3 regions of the Cellulophaga sp. L1A9 genome follow, and region 1 is predicted to be linked to each of the others. Evidence: riboswitches for the same ligand, from Rfam matches in the RefSeq annotation. Region 1 holds a riboswitch; each other region holds the start of a gene.
The links. Region 1 has a riboswitch for S-adenosylmethionine ahead of GQR94_RS19960 (Na+/H+ antiporter NhaC family protein). Riboswitches for the same ligand answer to the same signal wherever they lie in the genome.
Positions count from the first base shown of each region.

Region 1 (7,555 bases):
TTTAATTTTTATCAATCCTTTTAAAATCAATTTAATATGAAAAAGTATGTTATCACCTTATGTCTAATGACATTTTTAATTATTTCCTGCGCTAAAGATGAGTATATAGAAATTCCTGAAGCTGAGGAAGTAGTTTTGATTGAAGATGAAAATGAAGTTGATACCACGGTAGAAGAAGAAATATCAGATATTGTTGAGGTAGACGATTCCATTCTAAATCTACCAGATTCACCTTTTAATTATGCCAACATACTTTTGCCAAATTTTTTCTTGGATAATGAGGTAGGTGATGAGGATAACACTCCTAATAATAACACGACTACCGATGACGGTGCAACATTAGGTAGGGTGCTATTTTACGATAAAAACTTATCTATGAATAATACCATTTCTTGTGCTTCATGCCATATACAAGAAAACGGATTCTCTGACCCGAATGCATTAAGTATAGGATTTGACGGTGAATTAACCTCAAGAAATTCTATGGGGCTGGCAAATGCTAGATTCTATGCAAATGGTAGATTCTTTTGGGACGAAAGAGCGGCAACCTTAGAAGCCCAAACATTAGTGCCGATACAAGACCTTGTAGAAATGGGGTTGACATTAACTGAATTAGAAGCCAAATTATCGCAACAAACCTATTATGCTACTTTATTTACAAATGCTTTTGGCGATGAAACGATTACAAGCAATCGCGTGGCATTGGCACTATCACAATTTATAAGATCAATGGTTTCTTACGAATCTAAATTTGATGAAGGGCTAGCTCAGACCCAAGATATAGATGACAATTTCCCCAATTTTACGACATCTGAAAATAGAGGTAAGCAATTGTTTATGAGTAATCAAACGCGATGTTTTGATTGTCATGCTACTAATGTATTTGTAGGAGATGACGCAAGAAACAATGGATTGGATGCTACCATAACAGATTTAGGTGTCGGTGGTATTACAGGAAACAACAATGAGTTAGGTGAATTTAAAGTGCCATCATTAAGAAATATAGCCTTAACTGGACCGTATATGCATGACGGTAGGTTTGAAACTTTAGAAGAAGTTGTTGAACATTACAATAGCGGTGTACAAGACAATCCTAATTTAGATAATAGATTAACCCAAGGTAATAATGTTCGTCGATTAAACTTGTCTGAGGCGGATAAACAAGCCTTGGTAGATTTTCTAAATACTTTAACCGATGATACGTTTATTAACGACGAGAAATATGCCAGTCCGTTTTTGGAATAATTATTATCATACGGCGAAAAATAAAAATAGTATTCCTCATTATCTAAGTCTATTTACGGTGCCATTAACCTATTAATCCCTGAATTCATTTTTCTATTGACGAGTTCCTCATGGCTTAGTACCGCTCCTTCCGTATTATATATCGTATCCGTTTTGTTAATAGATTCCATATAAGGATGCTTAGCCATGCGCTTTTTCTTATATTCTTTTTCCCTAGCTGACATTTTATAATCTGCCAAAAGACGGTATTTTTTCATAGTTTCTGGTGGGAATACTGAGTCATAGAAATATCCTTGAATTAGTTGTACCCTACCGTTATCTAACACCACCTAGTACCCTAAACTCTTGTCGTTCAATAGTTCTATAAGTGCCTCTGTTTTAGATTGTATGTTAGTGTATGAAGGAGCATACGGGTTTGTATACACCTCTATATTAGGACTAATATGTGCTTCTAATAAGTTTAGATCATTGGTATACACCAAAATTGTCTTGTTATTTTTAAGGATATGATCTCGTTGCAACTCATAGCTAGTCACCACCTCATTATAGGCTTCTACAGCTTTATTATGAGCTTCTATGATAGGATCTTTTTTACGTAGCACTACGGTATAAAACACTATTCCACCTAAAAAAATTATTCCTCCAATAAACAGTGCTAACGTACTACAGCCGCTATTCGTCTCAGAACCAGCAGTACCTAATTCTGAAGCCATTGAATTATTCGGTGGAGATTCAAATATATCTTCTAGGTGCTTATATTCTTCTGATTCAGGATCTTCTTCTTCCAATTCATCCTCATCAATACCCGGAAAAGCGTTCTTGAGGAGTACTTTAGTTTCTTCCGTGTATAAATTGCCATTGAACCAAATTTCCAAACTTTCCCTATTTAATCTAAAAAACGAACTTGGGAAGCTGCTTATCTTATTATAACTAAGGTCTAGAAAAGTTAAGCTATGCAGCAAACCAATTGTACTTGGTAGTTCTTGCAGGTTATTGCCATCAACACTTAACCACTCCAATCTTCTTAGCTCACCAAAAGATTCCGGCAGGTATTTTAATTGACCATTTCCAAAATTGATTTTCTCTAATTGATGGAGTTTACCAAAATTTTCAGGTAAATACTCGAAGCAATTGTCCGCTGCCCATAGCTCCTTTAAATACCTCAAATTAGCAAAATTTGCCGGTAGGCTTTCTAACTGATTACCATCTAAAGACAGTACTTCTAAGTATTTGATACGCGTAACTACTTCTGGTACCTTCTTTAATTTAAGACTAAAGATTGCTAAATCTCTTAACGCATAGAGTTTATCAATCCACTGCGGGAATTCAACTAAAGGGTTAGCACCAAAACCCAATTCTTTTAAGTTTGTTAATGCACTGAAAGATTCAGGAATAATTTCTAACTGATTTTCTGAGAGCGAGAGTGTTTTTAAATACCTAAATTGAAGCAAGAATTCAGGAACACTAGTAAAATTGTTGCCGCGAAGATGTAAAACTTCTAAATATTTCAGTTCCGTAATAAAATCTGGCAACTCTGTGAGTTGATTATCACTTAGATTAAGTTCTCTTAATTTAAGATTCTTCAGAATACTTTTCGGTACTTCTTTGAGGTTTTGATTGGATAAATCTAGAACATCTTTCTTTTCCTTTTCGTAGGCCATGTAGTTTGGTAAATGCTATAGGATATAGTACGAATTTAAGGAATTAAATTTTGGTATTATGCTTAGATTTATCGGTAGCTCAAATAAATCGAAGTCTTTTATTTGATGCGAATGATTACAATACCGCTCCCTTGTCTAACCAACGTTGCAAAAGAGCATCGTTATGAGAAATAGGGACCAAATGAAATTTAGAAAATCGCTTGAAAACTCTCGATTCTTCTAGTGTTTCCATACAAACAGATACTGGAGAAAGATAGTTGGAATGGATTAGAAATAATTTGCCGTCACGCTTTAACAGATAGCCAACATGCCCTTCATCAAAACCTATAAAATAGAGGCCTTCTTCCGTTAATCCATCAATCTCTGCAAACGCTTTTTCTGGTGTATCTTGATCAACGTTGTGAATTATAGCTCCACAACTAATCATTTTAGCCTCATCAATAGGAGATTTTTGAGCCAATGTATACCGATTGATATTTATACCCATATCGCGTAAGGTGGTAGATATAAAATAGCCACATGCAATTTTACCTTGGTTAGGTATTGCGGTATGACCTCCAAAACTCCAAGGAGTTCCGTACCAGTGCGGTATGATCTGATCTACTAACTGATTGGCAAAAGCTATTTTAATTGTCTCAAGAGAAATAGTACCTAAACGAAGTTCTTCTTTTAAACGCAAACGAAGCTTACCCGCATCTACTTTAGAGCTGGCATAAGAAACAGCAATACTATCTGAATCTGTTTTAAACTCAAAGGCTAAACTCTCCTTAAAACTCCTATTTCTCGCTATTGGAAAGGGCTTTTCAACAGTAAAGCTATAGGCTTCCACATTTTCTGCTTTGGGCGGTAAATCGCTTGTAAGACCAAAAGAAAGGAGTAAAGAGAAAAATAGCATGAATTTTTTTAGTGTATTAAGAGTTAGGCGATGTTTTAGTAACGTATTATTTAAGAGGAAATTACATTGAAAATGTTAAACTTTTGCTTTACTCCGTAATGCCCTTTAAATACTAAGGTTCACGGCCCACCAAACTTCATAATCCTGGGGTACTAAAGGTCGGTAGCTTTGAAAACCTTGATCGGCAATTTTAAGTCCGACAATTTCATTTTTATCATCCCGTACATAACTTATAAAAACAAACGAATGTCCATAAGGGTCTAGTTTTTTAACGTCTACGCCTTTTACTACTAGTTCATAGTCTTCCTTATAACGCCAAACTTGCACGAGTGCTCCAGGTCTTAATTGGCCACTCCAGATTCCTGAAGTATCTACCAATGTTCCCATACCAGCATAAGCAATAGCACCAGCGTTGCCTTTACCTCTATATTCTTCTGGAAGGCTTCGCCACTCCGGTTTTGTATCAGAAGCGGAAACGTAAAGCAAATCAAATACCTGTTTAGATGTGTAGCGTTTTGAGGCCATATGGTCTGGTAAATCTTGATAAGGCAAATGACCATGAACTTCTTTGTATGCTTGTTCAAAACGGTGTTTGCTTACAGAAAGGCAATGTCCTCCAGGCTCCTTATTCTGGCTGGTTAGATAATTCTCTACAATTTTTTCTGCAACTGGACTTTTAATTTCTAAAATATTAGGCCTTGTAAATTCTGGAATTAGAACAGCCTCCGGCAAAATTTCGTTCGCTTTAGTAATAGTGCCTTTGTGTATTATGGAATCTAATGGATGAAGTGGAACTGATGTTTCTAGTTCAAGTTTCAGGTTAATATTGGTATGGTCATCAAAACCATATTTCTGTTCTGAAGTTCTTGTCGTATTTTGATGAGAACCTGAAGAATTTTTTCCCTGTTTAGTCTGTTTGGTAGCCGTACACCCCAATAGCATGAGACCTATAAAAGCGAAACCAATACTAGATTTTTTTAGTACTATTTTTAAAGGGGTACTTTTCATTTCTTAAGCTTGTATGTACCTTATTTGTTGGTTTAGTAAAAATTACTAACACAACTACAAAGGTAACACAATTACAGAATTTCAAGGAGCGCAAATTGACTTAAAAATCTATGAATAGATAAGGAATACAACTTGCTTTTATTCAGGTGCGCTACCCATTTTCTCGTCTCCTAATTGCTACTTTTCATTAAAGGTCATTACATGCAACTTATTTTAAAATACAACACAAAAAATAGGTCGGGAAATTGGTCTAGAAATCCACTTTCAAAAAAAGCTCCTTCTGATTTATAGAAAGCTACCCAACCTATAAAAATTTTATATACAAATTAACGTATTTTAAGAATTGTCTATCGCATTAAAGCTTATTTTTGCCGCCTTAAAATAATTATCAAGAATCTCAAAAAAGGAGATAGCAACCTGCAATAACGAGCAAGGTGCTAAATAGATAAGCCAATTATTTGGAACAAATGTTAATTCATATTTCTATTTATTTGCTGCTATTTCCTTTTTTAAAGTATACAATAAGATGGCACATAAAAAAGAACGTATTCCAAAATTTTCAGCACTAATCCCCCTATTCGTATTCGTTTTTACGTTTTTAGGTGTTGGAATCTATCAAAATGATTTCTATGCCTTACCTGCTCCTATAGCCGTTATTGTAGGTATTATCGTTGCATTTTTACTATTTAAACAAACGATGCAATCAAAAATAAATACTTTATTAAAAGGCTGCGGTGATGATAAAATATTAACCATGTGCCTTATCTATTTATTGGCGGGTGCATTCGCAGCGATAACTAATGAAACAGGAAGTGTGGCTGCCATCGTAAATCTTGGTTTGGATTATATTGCGATTCAATATATTTATGTAGGCATCTTTATTATTGCCAGCTTCCTATCGGTTTCTACGGGAACTTCTGTAGGTGCTATTGTGGCATTAGCGCCCATTGTGGTAGGTTTTGCTGATAAAAGTGGTGCAGATTTAGCTATTTTATGCGGCGCATTATTAGGAGGTAGTATGTTTGGTGACAACTTATCAGTTATATCAGATACTACCATAGCCGCAACACAATCACTAGGCTGCAAAATGAGTGATAAGTTTAAACAGAATATTAAAATTGCCGTCCCTGCAGCGCTATTTACAATTGCTATTTTAGTTTTTCAGGGATTGGGGTTAAAATCTGACGAAACAGAAACCGTTGCCTATAGTTATTCTATTGTGAAAATTGTTCCCTACTTGCTCGTAATTATTCTTTCTATTGTTGGTGTGAATGTATTTGTAACCTTACTACTAGGTACTATTTTCGCGGGACTTTTAGGAGTTCTTTATGGCGATTTTACATTGATCGCTTCTACAAAAATTGCGTACGTTGGTTTTACAAATATGACCGAAATCTTCTTATTGTCTTTGCTCACCGGAGGATTAGCGGCATTGGTTGAAAAAAATGGCGGTATCGATTTTATATTAGTCAACATTAAAAAAAGAATTAAAAACAAAAAATCAGCCCAATTAGGAATCGCAAGCTTAGTGAGTACTATAAATATGGCTATTGCCAATAATACCGTATCTATTATTATTGCTGGGCCTATTGCAAAAACTATAAATGACGAGTATGCTTTAGATAACAAAAAAACAGCTTCTATTTTAGATATATTTGCTTGCATTGTGCAAGGCTTGTTGCCGTATGGTGCGCAAGTATTGATGATCCTTAGTTTTTCAAAAGGAAGAATAGATTATTTAGATTTGGTAGCTAATACCTGGTACTTATTATTGCTATTTATCTATACCATAGCTTTTATAAGCTTTAGACCTTTACAGAAAAGATAGTGATGATGGGCTTCCGCTACGCTTTGAAGATTGGTTGTGATCACTACACAAAAAAAACCGTATCTTACCCTTTGTTATGCATGCATAGTAAAAACCGCTAATACTCAAAAAATGACCAAGTATCCACATCTTTTCGAACCTTTAGATTTAGGCTTTACGAGCTTAAAAAACCGAATTTTAATGGGATCCATGCATACTGGCTTAGAGGAAGAGAAAAATGGAGTGGAAAAAATAGCAGCCTATTATGCAGCGCGTGCAAAAGGAGGTGTTGGATTAATTATTTCTGGCGGAATTGCGCCTAACATACAAGGTTGGACCGCACCTTTCTCTGCAAGAATGAGTACGAAAAAACACGCTAAACACCATAAAATAATTACAGATGCTGTGCACAATGAAGGTGGTAAAATATGCATGCAAATATTACACTCTGGACGTTATGGCTACCATCCGTTTGCTGTGGCACCGTCAGCACTAAAATCGCCCATTACGCCTTTCAAACCTTTTAAATTAAAATCTTCTGGAATTAAACGTACGATTCGTGATTTTGTGAATTCTGCAAAACTGGCCAAATTAGCAGGCTACGATGGGGTAGAAATTATGGGTTCCGAAGGCTATTTAATTAATGAATTTATTGCAGAAAGAACAAATAAACGTACCGATGATTATGGGGGAAGCTATGAGAATAGAATGCGTTTACCGATAACATTAGTACAACAAACACGGGAAGCTGTAGGACGCGAGTTTATCATTATCTACCGTTTATCGATGTTAGATTTAGTAGAAAAAGGGAGCACTTGGCAAGAAGTTGTAACCTTAGGTAAAGCAATTGAAAAAGCAGGAGCAACAATCATAAATACAGGAATTGGTTGGCATGAATCGCGCATACCAACAATTGCAACATCAGTACCAAGAGCGGCA
Region 1 covers NZ_CP047027.1:4,549,386-4,556,940, forward strand. Annotated here, with positions in the region: gene GQR94_RS19935 (cytochrome-c peroxidase) at 37-1,245, shown strand; gene GQR94_RS19940 (hypothetical protein) at 1,299-1,502, opposite strand; gene GQR94_RS19945 (leucine-rich repeat domain-containing protein) at 1,575-2,906, opposite strand; gene GQR94_RS19950 (hypothetical protein) at 3,022-3,801, opposite strand; gene GQR94_RS19955 (hypothetical protein) at 3,907-4,809, opposite strand; SAM-I-IV-variant riboswitch at 5,190-5,287, shown strand; gene GQR94_RS19960 (Na+/H+ antiporter NhaC family protein) at 5,336-6,637, shown strand; gene GQR94_RS19965 (NADPH-dependent 2,4-dienoyl-CoA reductase) at 6,749-7,555, shown strand, end outside.

Region 2 (7,555 bases), 1.9 Mb from region 1:
ATCTGTTAATATATCTGGGTACTTACCATGCAGTTCCCATCCTCTAAAAAATGGAGACCAATCTATAAAAGGTTCTAATTTCTCTAACGCTACTTCTTCAAAAACCTGAATTCCCAATTGATTAGGCTTTGTGATTTTAGCAGTCTCCCATGCTATTTGAAACTTATTTTCACGGGCCTGAGCTATGGTTTTATATTCTTTCTTTTTTGTTCTGCTTAAAAACTTATCTCTGAATGATTCGTAATCAAGTTTTATATCTTGTTTATAATTAGATGCTGTTTCTTTCTTCAATAAATCTCCTACAACCGTAACTGCTCTAGAAGCATCGTTTACATGAACCACTGCTTGGCTATATTGCGTATCTATTTTTACTGCAGTATGGGCCTTACTCGTTGTTGCTCCACCAATTAATAAAGGCACTTTAAAATTTTGGCGTTCCATTTCTTTCGCTAGAAAAACCATTTCATCTAAAGACGGAGTTATCAATCCGCTTAAACCAATAATATCAACATCATGTTCTATAGCTGCATTGATAATTTTTTCTGGCGGCACCATAACCCCCAAATCAACAATCTCGTAATTATTGCAGGCTAGAACTACACTTACAATATTTTTTCCAATATCATGAACATCTCCTTTTACGGTGGCCATTAATATTTTTCCAGCTCCTTTATCGTCTCCCTCTTGCGGGTTTAGTAGTTTTTCTTCTTCAATATACGGCAGTAAATAAGCCACTGCTTTTTTCATTACTCGGGCAGATTTTACTACTTGTGGTAAAAACATTTTTCCGCTCCCGAATAAATCTCCAACAACATTCATTCCTGTCATTAAATTTCCTTCAATAACCTCAATAGGCTTATCGGCAGCTACACGAGCTTCTTCTATATCTTCAAGAATATATTGATCAATACCTTTTACCAAAGCACGCGTAATTCTATTTTGCAAAGGTTCTTCCCTCCAAGATAAATCTACTTTACTTTCTTTTGCCGTACCTACTACGGTTTCTGCAAAATCTAAAAGCCGCTCTGTAGCATCATCTCTTTTATTAAGAATAACATCTTCTACCCGTTCTAATAGATCTTTAGGGATATCATCATAAACACCCAATAAACTAGGATTTACAATCCCCATATTCATCCCTGCCTGGATCGCATGGTATAAAAACACCGAGTGCATAGCTTCACGAACAGGATCGTTACCTCTAAAACTAAAGGAAACGTTACTTACCCCACCACTCACACTACAATGAGGCAGGTTTTCTCGCACCCATTTTGTAGCCTTTATAAAATCGATAGCATTCAATTTATGCTCATCCATTCCTGTGGCTACGGGAAATATATTTAAATCGAAAATGATATCTTCAGGCGCGAAATTTACTTCATTTACCAGAATATCATAAGAACGTTTTGAAATCTCTAATCTGCGTTCGTAGTTATCTGCCTGACCAGTTTCATCAAAAGCCATGACGATAACTGCGGCACCATACCGCTTAATTAATTTTGCATGATGTTTAAACTGCTCTTCTCCTTCTTTAAGACTAATGGAGTTCACCACACATTTACCTTGTACTACTTGTAAACCCGCCTCAATAATCTCCCATTTAGAGCTATCAATCATGATAGGCACTCTAGAAATATCTGGCTCTGCTATCACTAAATTTAAAAACTTAACCATGGCTTCTTTACCATCGATAAGTCCGTCATCCATATTAATATCAATGATCTGCGCACCACCATCTACCTGATCACGAGCCACACTTAAAGCCTCTTCAAATTTCTCCTCTTTAATTAATCGAAGGAATTTTTTTGAACCTGCTACGTTTGTACGCTCACCAACATTTACAAAATTTGTATTTTCCGAAAGCACTAAAGGCTCTAAACCTGAAAGCTTCAGGTACCGTTTTGGTTGTCGATTGTTAGTTGATGGTTGTTTGCTCTCTTCTATCATAATTACAACCCTTTGTAATATTTTATAAATCCGTTTAATAGCTTTTTACTGCTACAAATCTGATTCATTTTTATTTAAAAATTATCTTCCTCTATATATTCTTGATCCAGCGCTAAAAACACAACAATCAATTATTGACCTGCAACAATTCTAGGTTTTATATCTTTCACTACATTAGCAATAGCAGAAATATGTTCGGGTGTGGTACCACAACAACCCCCAACTATATTTACTAGGTTCTTTTCTACATATTCTTTTATTTGCGAGGCCATTTGCGCTGGCGTTTCATCATACTCACCAAAAGCATTCGGCAAACCTGCATTTGGATGTGCAGATACCGCAAAACCTGTTTTAGCAGATAACACTTCTAAATGTGGCACAAGCTGACTGGCTCCTAAAGCACAATTAAAGCCTACTGATAAAATTGGAATATGTGAAATAGAAATTAAAAAAGCTTCTGCTGTTTGGCCTGATAAAGTTCTACCAGAGGCATCTGTAATAGTACCACTGACCATGATAGGAATATCAATACCGCGTTCATCTTTCACTTCTTCAATTGCAAATAGGGCTGCTTTCGCATTTAGGGTATCAAAAATGGTTTCTACCATTAGTAAATCAGAACCACCATCAATCAAAGCCTCAACCTGTTGCTTGTACGCTATTCTTAATTCATCAAATGATACCGCTCTATATCCTGGATCGTTTACATCTGGAGACATACTTGCCGTTTTGTTTGTTGGTCCAATACTGCCTACTACAAAACGAGGCTTATGTGGCTCTTTTGCTGTAAACTCATCAGCTACTTGCTTTGCAATCTTTGCAGATTCATAATTTAATTCATACACCAAGTCTTCCATATAATAATCTGCCATGGCGATTGTTGTACTCGAGAATGTATTGGTTTCAACAATATCTGCTCCTGCGGCAAAATATTGGCGGTGAACATCTGCAATTGCTTCTGGTTGCGTTAATGACAACAAATCATTATTACCCTGTAATGGGTGTTCCCAATCTTTAAAACGCTCCCCTCTAAAATCTTCTTCTGTGAATTTATGACGCTGAAGCATAGTCCCCATAGCTCCATCTAGCACTAAGATTCTCTCTTTAAGTATCTCTTTTATGTTCTTCATTTCTCTTTTCTAAAAAACTGCTCTGCATTAGTGATAGCAGCGACATCCTTTTTTACTTACGCAAGTAAAAAAGATATAGCGGATAGCACGGTCATTTGCCTTTTTTTTTGCAAATGAAATGCTCTAATATTAAAATATCAAGTAAAGTAAAAACTAAGACGAAATGTTTCGCTTTTGTTATCTATTTCAAAAATGAATCTACTTTTGAATAGAACTTAGCACCTTCTTTTTAAGTAAATCTACTTTCAAAAGGGTTGCCAAGGCTTCATAGGGTCTAGTCCCTCCACCTTTCTTGATAACTATTTTTCAATGTTGCAATGAACTGTTTGAATTGATTACAAAGAAACACCACATCACAATTAAAACCAAATAAACTAAACAATAAAAGCCTTCTAACAGTAAAGTAAGAAGGCTTTTAATATATGAAAAGGTTTAAAATTTAAGAGATACTTTGTATCACTTCTTTTTTGGCTTCTTTTTTAGTACCGTCAAATCCTTCTACACCACCAACAGTAGTATATTTCATGACATAACGTTTTCCTGGATTGACAATTTGATATGCGAATTGACACATAACAGCTGCCTCATGGAATCCTGAAAGAATTAATTTCAATTTACCTTCGTAGGTGTTTACATCGCCAATAGCAAAAACTCCTGGGATATTTGTTTGATAATCTTTAGCGTTATTTACTTTGATTGCATTTTTATGAATTTCCAAGCCCCAATCGCCTATAGGACCTAATTTTGGAGAAAGACCAAATAATGGAATAAAATTATCTACCTCTAAATTGGTTTCTCCTTTTTCCTTATCGTTATGTTTGATTATTACAGATTCAATTTTACCATCTCCAGCAACACCAATAACCTCAGCTTCTGTAAATAATTTAATTTTACCAAGCTTTGCTAATTCTGATGCTTTTTCTACTGAATCTAACGCACCTCTAAATTCATTTCTTCTGTGTACTAAAGAAACTTCTGATGCAACATCTGCTAAGAAAATAGCCCAATCTAAAGCAGAATCTCCACCGCCAGCAATCACTACCTTTTTACCACGATATACTTCTGGATCTTTAATAAAGTAATTTACTCCTTTATCTTCAAAGTCGATAATATTTGGAATCAAAGGCTTCCTTGGTTCAAAAGAACCTAAACCACCCGCAATAACTACTACAGGGGCATGGTGCTTCGTACCTTTGTTCGTGGTTACAATAAAAGAACCATCTTCTTGCTTATCTAAGGTTTCTGCACGTTCACCTAGCGTATAACCCGCCTCAAAAGGTTTAATTTGCTCCATAAGATTATCTACCAATGTTCCTGCTAAAATTTCTGGAAAAGCTGGAATATCGTAAATTGGTTTCTTTGGATATATCTCTGAACACTGCCCGCCTGTTTGTGGCAATGCATCAATTAAATGGCATTTTAATTTTAATAATCCTGCTTCAAAAACGGTGAACAAGCCTGTAGGTCCTGCTCCAATAATTAAAATATCTGTTTTTATCATCTCTCTACTAATTCAAAAAATTCTTGTGTTGAAATACCTCTAAAATACTACTGCAAATTTACGACAGTAAAATAAATTAATCATGCACTTCGCTTACTTGTTTATACGATTCTATTGCACTTGAAAGCGCTTTTCTATGGTTAACTACTGCCCCAATTATTATAATTGCCGGATTTGCTAATTGTTGTTTATCGACTTCTGATTGAATAGTCGAAATAGTTGCTATTCCTATCTTTTCATCTTCTCTTGTACCATTCTGGATGATAGCGATTGGCGTTTCTGCCTTTCCTTCTTTCTCAAACAAAGCTACTATTGCGGGTAATTTTGACATTCCCATTAAGATCACTACGGTAGCATTTGATTTGGCTGCCAAAGCTACATCTGAAGAAAGCTTATGCTCTTTTGTAGTCCCTGTAATGACCCAAAAACTTTCTGCAGCTCCTCTTTTCGTTACTGGAATGTTTTGAGATGCCGGTACCGCCACAGCTGACGATATACCCGGAACCATAGCTACCTTTAAACCATGGGTTGCCGCATATTCCATTTCTTCTGCACCACGACCAAAAATAAAAGGATCTCCTCCTTTTAAACGAACGACATGTTGTGATTGACCACGTTGCACGATAAGCTCATTGATCTGCTCTTGTTGATACGCGTAACACCCTTTGCGCTTCCCTACAAAGATGAGCTCTGCATTTTCTGCATAGCCTAACAATTCAGGATTCACCAGGGCATCATACAAAACAACATCTGCTGCCTGCAATGCTTTTATAGCCTTCAGCGTAATTAAATCCGGATCGCCAGGACCCGCACCAATTACTGTAAGCAAACCCAAGTTGCTAGCATTAGTATGTTTTGTATTCTTAATCATGATTAATTTACTTTTGCTAGTTCAGCATTTCTATACTCTTGAACCTTTCCTAAAAATACTTTCGTATCCTTTAAGTAGTCCTTAGCAAATACTTCTGTAGGTTCGTTTTTATTGATTTGAAGAATAAATTCTTCAAAACCTTTATTCAAAGCGATGGTACCATTCGCAACGAATTTTTCATCAAAATCCTTAATGATTCCCGCATGCGTATTCGTTTTCTGATTTTCTGAAGTAAGGATTGCTTTAGCGGTATTTACCATAGAAGAATAGGAGTGATAAATACTAGCGGCCCATTTCCCTTCATTAAAGGTAGTTTCTGCCGTTTGTATTTTCTCTTCACTCTCAAATAATAATGTGGCAATCAAATCAATTACTACCCCTGCACACTCACCTACTCCAATAGCTTGAATATATTCTTCAGAATTACCCCAATCGATAAAATCATCAGGCGTTAAATTTTCAACATCTGTTAAATCTTTCAAGAAATCATAGAAGTACATTTGCTCTTTTTCTGCATAGTACTCTGGAAATGATAATCCATTACCATTAGCATCAAAATCATTTAAGATCAAACGCAACGCTTCAGGACCTCTTTTACTTGGTATTTTCACTACTTTATCTGCAAACCTACCTTCACCATTACCCATATTACCACCTCCTAAAAGCACTTGTAATGCCGGAGCTACTAATTTTGATTTGGTACGCACAGACATTCCTTGAAAACCAATATTTGCCATATTATGCTGTCCACATGCATTCATACACCCACTAATTTTAATCACCACATCTGGGTTATTAATATAGTCAGGATATTCTTCCTTCATTACACGCTCTAACTCTTCTGCAATACCTGTACTACTTGCAATCCCTAAATTACAGGTATCTGTACCTGGGCAAGCGGTAATATCTATGGCCTTATTATAGCCAGCTTCTGTAAAGCCTAATTTTTTTAATTCTGAATAAAAGAAAGGAATTAGTTCTTCTTTTACATAAGGAATTACAATATTCTGACGCAGGCTTAAACGAATTTCGTCTGCTGCATATTTTTCTATTAAATCTGCTAAGGCACGTGCTTCTTTAAGATAAAAATCTCCTAATAAAACTTTTACTCCTATAGCCACATAGCCCTCTTGTTTTTGAGGAATTATGTTGGTAGATTTCCAAGCATCGAAAGCTACCTGATCCTCAATAACTACATTTGGAACAGCAACTTCTGCTATTTGAGTTTTAGGATAGGCATCTGCATCAATCGGAAATGATTTCATTGGAACCGCAGTTTGCTCTTCTTCCAATAATTTTTTGAATCCGTCTAATCCTAAATCTTTCAATAGGAATTTTAAACGTGCTTTTGCTCTACTCTTACGTTCTCCGTATCTATCAAAAACACGAACAACACCTTCCATTAAAGGAATAATTTTATCCGTTGGCAAGAAATCATACAACAACTCTGCATGACGGGGTTGTGATCCTAAACCACCACCTAACATTACCTTAAACCCTTTTACACCCTCTTCAATTTTGGCAATAAAACCTAAATCGTGCATGTATGAAAGTCCTGTATCTGCATCACTAGAAGAGAAAGACACTTTAAACTTACGTCCAAGCTCTTGACTTATCGGGTTTCTTAAAAAATACTGAAACAAAGCATGTGCGTAAGGAGAAACATCAAAAGGCTCTTCTACATCTATACCAGCAGTTTCACTAGCCGTTACATTACGAACGGTATTACCACAAGCTTCACGAAGTGTAATATCTGATTTTTCAAGTTCTGCCCATAACTCAGGCGTTCTGTTCAAATCTACGTAGTGAATCTGAATATCTTGACGCGTAGTGATGTGCAAGCGACCGATAGAGTACTCTTCAGAAACATCAGAAATGGTTCTTAATTGCTCAGAAGAAACTTTACCATATGGCAATTTAATACGAATCATTTGTACGCCTTCTTGACGCTGACCGTAAACACCACGTGCTAAACGTAGGCTACGAAACTTTTCTTCGTCTAGTTTGCCATTATGGAACATATCAATTTTGTTTGCCAAATCGATAATATCTTTTTCTACAACTGGATTTTCTATTTCTGTTCTAAAACTTTGCATATGTCTTTCC
Region 2 covers NZ_CP047027.1:2,681,795-2,689,349, reverse strand. Annotated here, with positions in the region: gene metH (methionine synthase) at 1-1,947, opposite strand, end outside; gene GQR94_RS11640 (homocysteine S-methyltransferase family protein) at 2,079-3,077, opposite strand; SAM riboswitch class I at 3,252-3,379, opposite strand; gene GQR94_RS11635 (NAD(P)/FAD-dependent oxidoreductase) at 3,517-4,578, opposite strand; gene cobA (uroporphyrinogen-III C-methyltransferase) at 4,655-5,449, opposite strand; gene GQR94_RS11625 (HEPN domain-containing protein) at 5,452-7,545, opposite strand.
Region 2: it holds a riboswitch for S-adenosylmethionine, as region 1 does, so the genes downstream of both, GQR94_RS11640 (homocysteine S-methyltransferase family protein) here and GQR94_RS19960 (Na+/H+ antiporter NhaC family protein) in region 1, are expected to answer to the same signal.

Region 3 (7,555 bases), 1.9 Mb from region 1:
GATCCGTTTATTTTGTCCATTTTGATCAAATATTCCTTTTAGCAATTGTTCCATTTGTTGAAACTCAATTAAAAAAGCATCATGCCCATGTAGTGACCGTATCTCACCATAGGTAACATTACTGTTTACCTGCGCCAATTGCTTAAAAGTGTCTCTATTTTCTTTTGCTGTAAAAAATAAATCAGAATCAACGCCTATAATATGAATGTTCGTTGCACTTTTTTCAATCGTTGAAAAAGCATCTTTATTATCTCTAGTAATATCTATAGTTTTCAAGAGCTGATTCATCAACTTATACGCAGACAATTGAAAACGCTCTTGCAGTTTTGCACCATGATGTGTTAACCAACTTTCTACATTAAACACATGTAATTCTTCATTCGTGCTTCGCTTAAACCGCTCTTTAAAAGATTCTGGCGTTCTATAACATAACATAGCATGCATACGGGCATCATGTACAGGCTGACTAGAATTCAATAAAAATTGCTCTTGAATTTGACAATTAGCAATCAGCCAATCTGTAGATTTCCAATCTGATGCTACAGGAATTAAATTCTCCGTTAGATTAGGCTCTAAAGCGATCATTTCCCAGGCAATACCGCCACCCATAGAACCTCCAATAAGGGCAAAAAGACGATTCACTTCTAGTTTTTTAAGTCCTATCAGAAATAGCTTTGCGATATCTTGGGCTACAAAATCTTTATAGTTTTCAACCACAAAACCATCATGACCATTCCCTGGCACATTGAATACTAAAATGGTGTATTTCTGTGTATCGATACATTTTCCATCCCCAATTAATGCAGACCACCAACCATTTTCGCCTGCCACATCAGAGCTACCCGTTAAGGCATGATTTACCAAAATAATTGGTGCAGTGTGTAATTCAGGTCCAAATAGCTGGTAGGATAAATTAATATCTTGAGTAGTACCGCCGTGATTGGTATAATTAGGTATCGTTAAATGCTGTAGCATAGTATATTTTTAATCAATCAAGCCTAAAAAGGCCAAATAAAATGTGTAATTAAAGTAAGCTCTGCGAAAATTAAAGCGATTCAAAAGCCTGAACTAAATCTGCTTTTAAATCTTCAATATCTTCCAAACCAACAGACAAACGTACTAGGTCTTGCGGTACTCCCGCTGCTTCTTGTTGCGCTGCTGTTAATTGTTGGTGGGTTGTACTTGCTGGATGAATAATTAATGATTTTGTATCCCCAATATTAGCTAATAACGAGAATATTTTAGTGGCATCAGTTACTTTCTGAGCCGCTTCAAAACCTCCTTTAATTCCGAAGGTAACTAAGCCGCTTTGTCCTTTAGGTAAATATTCTTTTGCTAAACTATAGTACTTACTACTTTTTAATCCAGGATAGTTTACCCAAGCAACTTCTTCTCTACCTTCTAACCACGTAGCTAACGCTAATGCATTTGCACTATGTTGTTTGATACGTACTGGTAAGGTTTCTAGTCCTTGAATAATTTGAAATGCATTAAACGGACTCAAAGCACCACCAAAATCACGTAAGCCTTCTAAAATTAGCTTAAACGTAAATGCAGCTGCTCCTAAAGCTTCGCTATAGACCAACCCATGATACCCTGCAGAAGGTTCTGTAAATTCAGGGAATTTTCCATTCGTCCAATCAAAGGTACCTGCATCCACAATAGCGCCTCCTAAAGAAGTTCCATGGCCTCCAATATATTTTGTCAAGGAATGAATCACAAGATCTGCACCGTGTTCAATAGGATTTAATAATACGGGAGAAGCTACGGTATTATCTACAATAAAAGGCACTTGTGCCGCTTTAGCATGTTTTGAAATTGCTTTCAAATCTAAAACATCCAATTTTGGATTTCCTAGAGATTCTACAAAAAAAACTCGTGTATTATCTTGTACTGCCTTACCAAAATTATCCGGATCAGATGCATCTACAAAGGTGGTTGTAATCCCTAATCTAGGTAAGGTTACATTCAATAAATTAAACGTCCCCCCATATAAACTGCTCGAAGCAACAATATGATCACCTGCTTTTAATAAAGTTAACAAACCTGTTGAAATTGCTGCGGTACCTGAAGCAAAAACTACTGCCCCCACTCCACCTTCTACAGCTGCTAATCTATCTTGTAGAATTTGATTGGTAGGATTATTTAAACGCGTATAGATAAACCCTAATTCCCCTAAAGAAAATAATTTTGCAGCATGATCTGTATCTCTAAAAACATAAGATGATGTTTGATAGATAGGCACTGCTCTTGTTCCTCCAGTTTGTGTAGTATCATGCCCTGCATGTAAAGCGTTTGTTGCTAATTTTTGTGTACTCATGATCTTTTTGTTTTTTAAATTTGTTATAAAATAAAAAGCCAAACTCTAGTAGCAGACGTATACGACTGGCATAGATAAAAATCAAAAAGTTATTAAGAAGAAATATTCAATTGCTAAGAATAGCAATTAATTTTTTCGTTATCTGCCGCCAATGCATAAAGCAATTTTTGGTAGAATTTAGCACCTTCATTGTTCTAGAAAAAGAACAAAGGGTTGCTAAGGTTTCAAAGGGTCTATTCCCTCCACCTTTCTTGATAACTATTCAATACGTGTTTGAACTTGTGCGGTGCAAATATAACGTCGGAACTTTTTAAATTCCTAATTATTCACCAATAATTATAAAATGTCACTTTTTTGTTAAGTTTCTAGCGATCTAATGTCACTACTAATATTGACCGCTAGAAACTTTCAAAAATTTATATTCCAAATGCTGCTTTTACTTCATCAAGCATGTCTAATTTCTCCCAAGTAAATAACTCCACTTCTTTCTCAACTCTACCGTTGTAAGGTGATTCAAAAGTTTTTGTTACTGTTATTGGTTCTTTCCCCATGTGACCATAGGCTGCTGTTTCTAAATAAATAGGGTTACGTAATTTTAAACGGGCTTCTATTGCGAACGGACGCATGTCAAACAATTCTGCTACTTTTTTAGCTATTTGACCATCGTTCAAATTCACTTTTGAAGTTCCATAAGTATCTACATAAATAGAGGTCGGCTCCACTACTCCAATAGCATAACTAACTTGAACTAAAATTTCATCAGCCACTCCTGCAGCTACTAAATTTTTAGCAGCATGACGCGCAGCATACGCCGCACTTCTATCTACTTTACTTGGATCTTTACCACTAAAAGCGCCACCACCATGAGCACCTTTACCACCATAAGTATCTACAATAATCTTACGACCTGTTAAACCCGTATCTCCATGAGGGCCACCGATAACAAATTTTCCTGTTGGATTTATATGGTACGTAATTGCATCATCAAACAAAGCCTGAATATGTACTGGCAATTGTTCTTTTACTTTAGGAATTAAAATAGAAATAATATCTGTTTTAATTTTTGCTAACATTTTTTCATCATCAGCATCAAATGCATCGTGTTGAGTAGATACTACAATAGTGTCTATACGTTGCGGCACATTTTCATCACTATACTCTATAGTTACTTGTGCTTTTGCATCTGGTCTTAAATATGAAATCTCTTTACCTTCTCTTCTTAAGTCTGCTAAGATCTGTAATATTTTATGCGAAATATCTAAAGCCAAAGGCATATAGTTTTCCGTTTCTTTGGTCGCATACCCAAACATCATCCCTTGGTCTCCTGCACCTTGCTCTTCTTTAGAACCACGATCTACACCTTGACTAATATCTTGAGATTGCTCATGAATTAAAGAAATAACACCACAAGAATCTCCACTAAATTGATATTCTCCTTTAGTATATCCAATCTTATTAATAACATCTCTTGCTATTTGCTGAACATCTAAATAGGTATCACTCTTAACTTCCCCAGCCAATACAACCTGACCTGTAGTTACTAATGTTTCGCATGCTACTTTGCTTTCTGGATCAAAAGCCAAAAAATTATCTAAAAGCGCATCACTTATTTGGTCTGCTACTTTATCTGGGTGCCCTTCACTAACAGATTCTGATGTGAATAAATAAGCCATAAATGGTTTTATTTTCTAGAATAGACTTGACAGAAAGGTTAAAAGAAGTTTATGAACCGAAAAGAAATTTCAGTCACAACTGCTTTAGCATTTTTTACGAGGTTGCAATCAGTCAAATCCGTCCTCAATTAATAATAGCGCAAAAGTAAAATAAAAGATGGGATCTGAAAAATGGTTTAACAACAAATTGCAATTTTACAGATCATACTTAATTTTAAACATTACATATCGTGGTTGTACCACATACGAGGAGGTTCTATAAAACAGCTCATTAAAGCTATCTTGATTTAACTCTGTATTATTAAGTAAATTGGTTACTTCTACACTATACTCCCACTTACTATCTTTTTTTTGGTAGGATATACTGGTATCTAAATTTCCATATTCATTATTAATTGAGTCCGCCTTATCACGATAATGGTAGTAATCTAGATCCGCAAGAAAAATAAAACTTTTTAAGAAAGCTGCATCAACTTTAAGAAAAGGTGTATCTGTATAATACGTAGATGAATTTCCTCCGTTATCATAATTATTAACCGCATAATTATACCCTACCTCAACATTAGGCGCATCTTTAAAACTCGTAGCTAATGAAGCTCTATAACTCTGTGTTAGCGACTCAGAAACACTAGGACTATCATTGACAATATTATTTAAATTGGAATAAGAAAGCGACCCTCTTGAACTTACCTTTATTTTTCCAAATGTTCTTTGAAAATTGGCAGAACCAGATAATACTTCATCTTCCAAATTAGAATTAATGGTTGAACTCACCTGATTAATTCCGATAATAGAACTATTATTTTTAAATGCATCTACACGCTTACTATAATTAATATTAGCAAAAATGTTTTGCATATTGAACATACTAAAACTGAAGAAATTAAGTGATAAATTATGAAACAACGCACTTTCTAAATCACGATTTCCTTGATACATGGAGTTGTAATTACTAAAAATATACGCTCTAGAAAATTTATCTATATCTGAAAACTGACGATTTACAGTATAATTAAAACGAATGCTTTCTGATTGCTTTAATTGAAGATTTACAAAAAGATCTGGAACAACATTGAATAAATCATCTGTAACCGAAGTAGCCAATTGTGTGTTCTTAGCCTTATAGTCATGCACTTTAAAACCAGGGTTAAACGTAAATTTCCCTACAATTAATTTATAATGAAACCCAAAGAAAATATCAGAAAAATTATATTCCACATCATTCACTAAATCAGCATCCGTGAATTGCAATTCTGAATTGCCATCTAAAATTTGAAAGATGTTTGAATTGAATTCCTGACTACTTTGCGTAGTACCTAAAGTGAAATTAATATTACTTTTAGCTCCCGTAATAAAATAGTAATCGGTCTTAAAATCAAACTTATTTGTTTTTATTTTTCGATCTTGATTGATGTTGTAATTAGATTGATTTTCATCTAAAGGAAGAATACTCTCAAAAGGTTGGATTTCACGAATTGCATTATAAAAAGGATCTTCGTTTTGTATTAAATATTGCGCTTCAAAAGCCAATATATTCTTTTCATCTACGGTATAATACGCATTTGCATTTTGATTAAAACTAGAAGGTGTTTGCTGTTTATTCTCGAAAATCTGATCTGTAACATCCGCAACAGACAAAATAGCTACATCTTCATTTTCATCAGAAAATTTTGCTAGTGCATCATATTCTACTTGTAAATTTGCACTAGGTTTATATGCCGCACTTAATTTAAACAACCCTAAATTAGACGTTTGTTCTGTACCTGTTGTGGTTATTTCTTGTTGATTACTACTAATATAGGTACGCGTTGCTACTGTTTGCAAGTCTGTATTGGCATAGGAATAAATTGCGAAGCCACTTAAATCTAATTTTTCTGTTGGTGCATAACTAAAATTCACTGCACCAAACCTTGTATTTATTTCTTTAGCACGGTTATTTTGGAGCTGAGATAAGCCCAAACCACCATCTCCAACACTAAAACTAGTTCCTGTATTTCCTGTTCTACTCCTAAAGCCACCCGTAAAATTTCTATAATCTCTTGACGTAAAAGGCAATTGACCAATATTATTAAGATCCGTTAAGATATTGATACTGTATTTAGGACTATAAAAAAACAATTTAGGGTGCGCTAAATACCGATCATCCAATCCTAGGCCCGCCGTTATTTCACCAAACCAAAACTTCTCTTTTCCTGATTTAAGCTTAATATTTAAAGCTACATTATCTTGATTGTTTGTGACTCCACTTAATTGTGAAACTTCACTGTAGTTTCTAAGAACTTCTATCTTATCAAGGGCATTTGCGGGAATATTTTTTGCGGCTAATTTAGAGTCTCCGTCAAAAAAATCTTTTCCATTGACCATTACTTTGGTAACGGTTTTTCCTTCTACCTCAATTTCTCCATCCTCATTAATTTCTACTCCGGGAAGTTTACTCAGTACATCTTCTAATTTTTTTTCGGTTCCAGTAACAAAAGAGTCTGTATTGTACACAATAGTATCCCCCTTAACTACAACTGGCATTTCATAAACCACCTCAACCTCATCTAAACTTTCTGCTTGCTCCTCTAAAACTATATCGCGTTGAAGATCCTCTTCTTTTGTTTCAATTAGAAACTCTCTAGGTTGAAAACCTATATAGCTAAACTTTAAACTATACGTGCTATTCTGATTAACATTGACTTTATATTTACCATTAGGATCCGTAATTCCGAATCCATCCAAGCTTTTCGTTTCTTGATTTACAGCAACCACATTTGCCATTTCTAAAGGGCTCCCTGAAGCATCTTTCAAAATTCCCGTTATGGTTATTTTTTGAGCATTGACAACCCCAACAAAGGTTATAAGAAAAAGAAGTAGTAAGGTCTGCTTTTTTATAAATAAATTTCTCATTAGTTTCTTCCTCTATTTGAGTTACCACCTGAACCTCTATTTCCACCTCTGAAACGCTCAGACATTTCTTCCATTTTAACCAGAAGAGTTTCATTGTATTCTTGTTGAGAAACCACCTTTCCTTTTGTTGGTGCTTTTATTTCTGTTTTTTCATCTGCATTAAGAACTATCTTAGTACAAAGGAGTACTGTATTCCCTGCATTAACTTCTAGAATTAACCCCGGCAAACCCCAATATTCTCCTGGACCTTGACTTACAGGTATTTCAGGTGTAAACCAAGCTGTAATTTCAATTTCTTTTGGCTCTTCTTTGTCCTTAAACATGCTGACATTATTTTTTGTAGAATCCTTTTTCACAGCATTATCAGAATCTTCTTTTTTTCTATCGCGATCTCTTTTTCTTCTTAAACTATCAAAATTTGTAGAATCAATAGCTTTTATGGCCGTTGCTTTATAACAGGTATAGTTGCCTATTTTTTTTGTTTCAGAACCCATGGTCCAATTTAACTGCTGCAGCTCATCTTTAATTAAGAATACTTTCCCGAACATTTCCGATTCTTTGGAATAATTTTGGTCTTTGATGTTTTTATACAATTTACCCCCAGAAAAATCTCCAAATCTGAATCTACCTCTTCCTCCACTGTCTTGACCAGGAGTTTCTAATTTTTCTT
Region 3 covers NZ_CP047027.1:2,664,419-2,671,973, reverse strand. Annotated here, with positions in the region: gene thrA (bifunctional aspartate kinase/homoserine dehydrogenase I) at 1-975, opposite strand, end outside; gene GQR94_RS11575 (O-acetylhomoserine aminocarboxypropyltransferase/cysteine synthase family protein) at 1,046-2,320, opposite strand; SAM riboswitch class I at 2,456-2,581, opposite strand; gene metK (methionine adenosyltransferase) at 2,737-3,993, opposite strand; gene GQR94_RS11565 (outer membrane beta-barrel protein) at 4,189-6,885, opposite strand; gene GQR94_RS11560 (GLPGLI family protein) at 6,885-7,555, opposite strand, start outside.
Region 3: it holds a riboswitch for S-adenosylmethionine, as region 1 does, so the genes downstream of both, GQR94_RS11575 (O-acetylhomoserine aminocarboxypropyltransferase/cysteine synthase family protein) here and GQR94_RS19960 (Na+/H+ antiporter NhaC family protein) in region 1, are expected to answer to the same signal.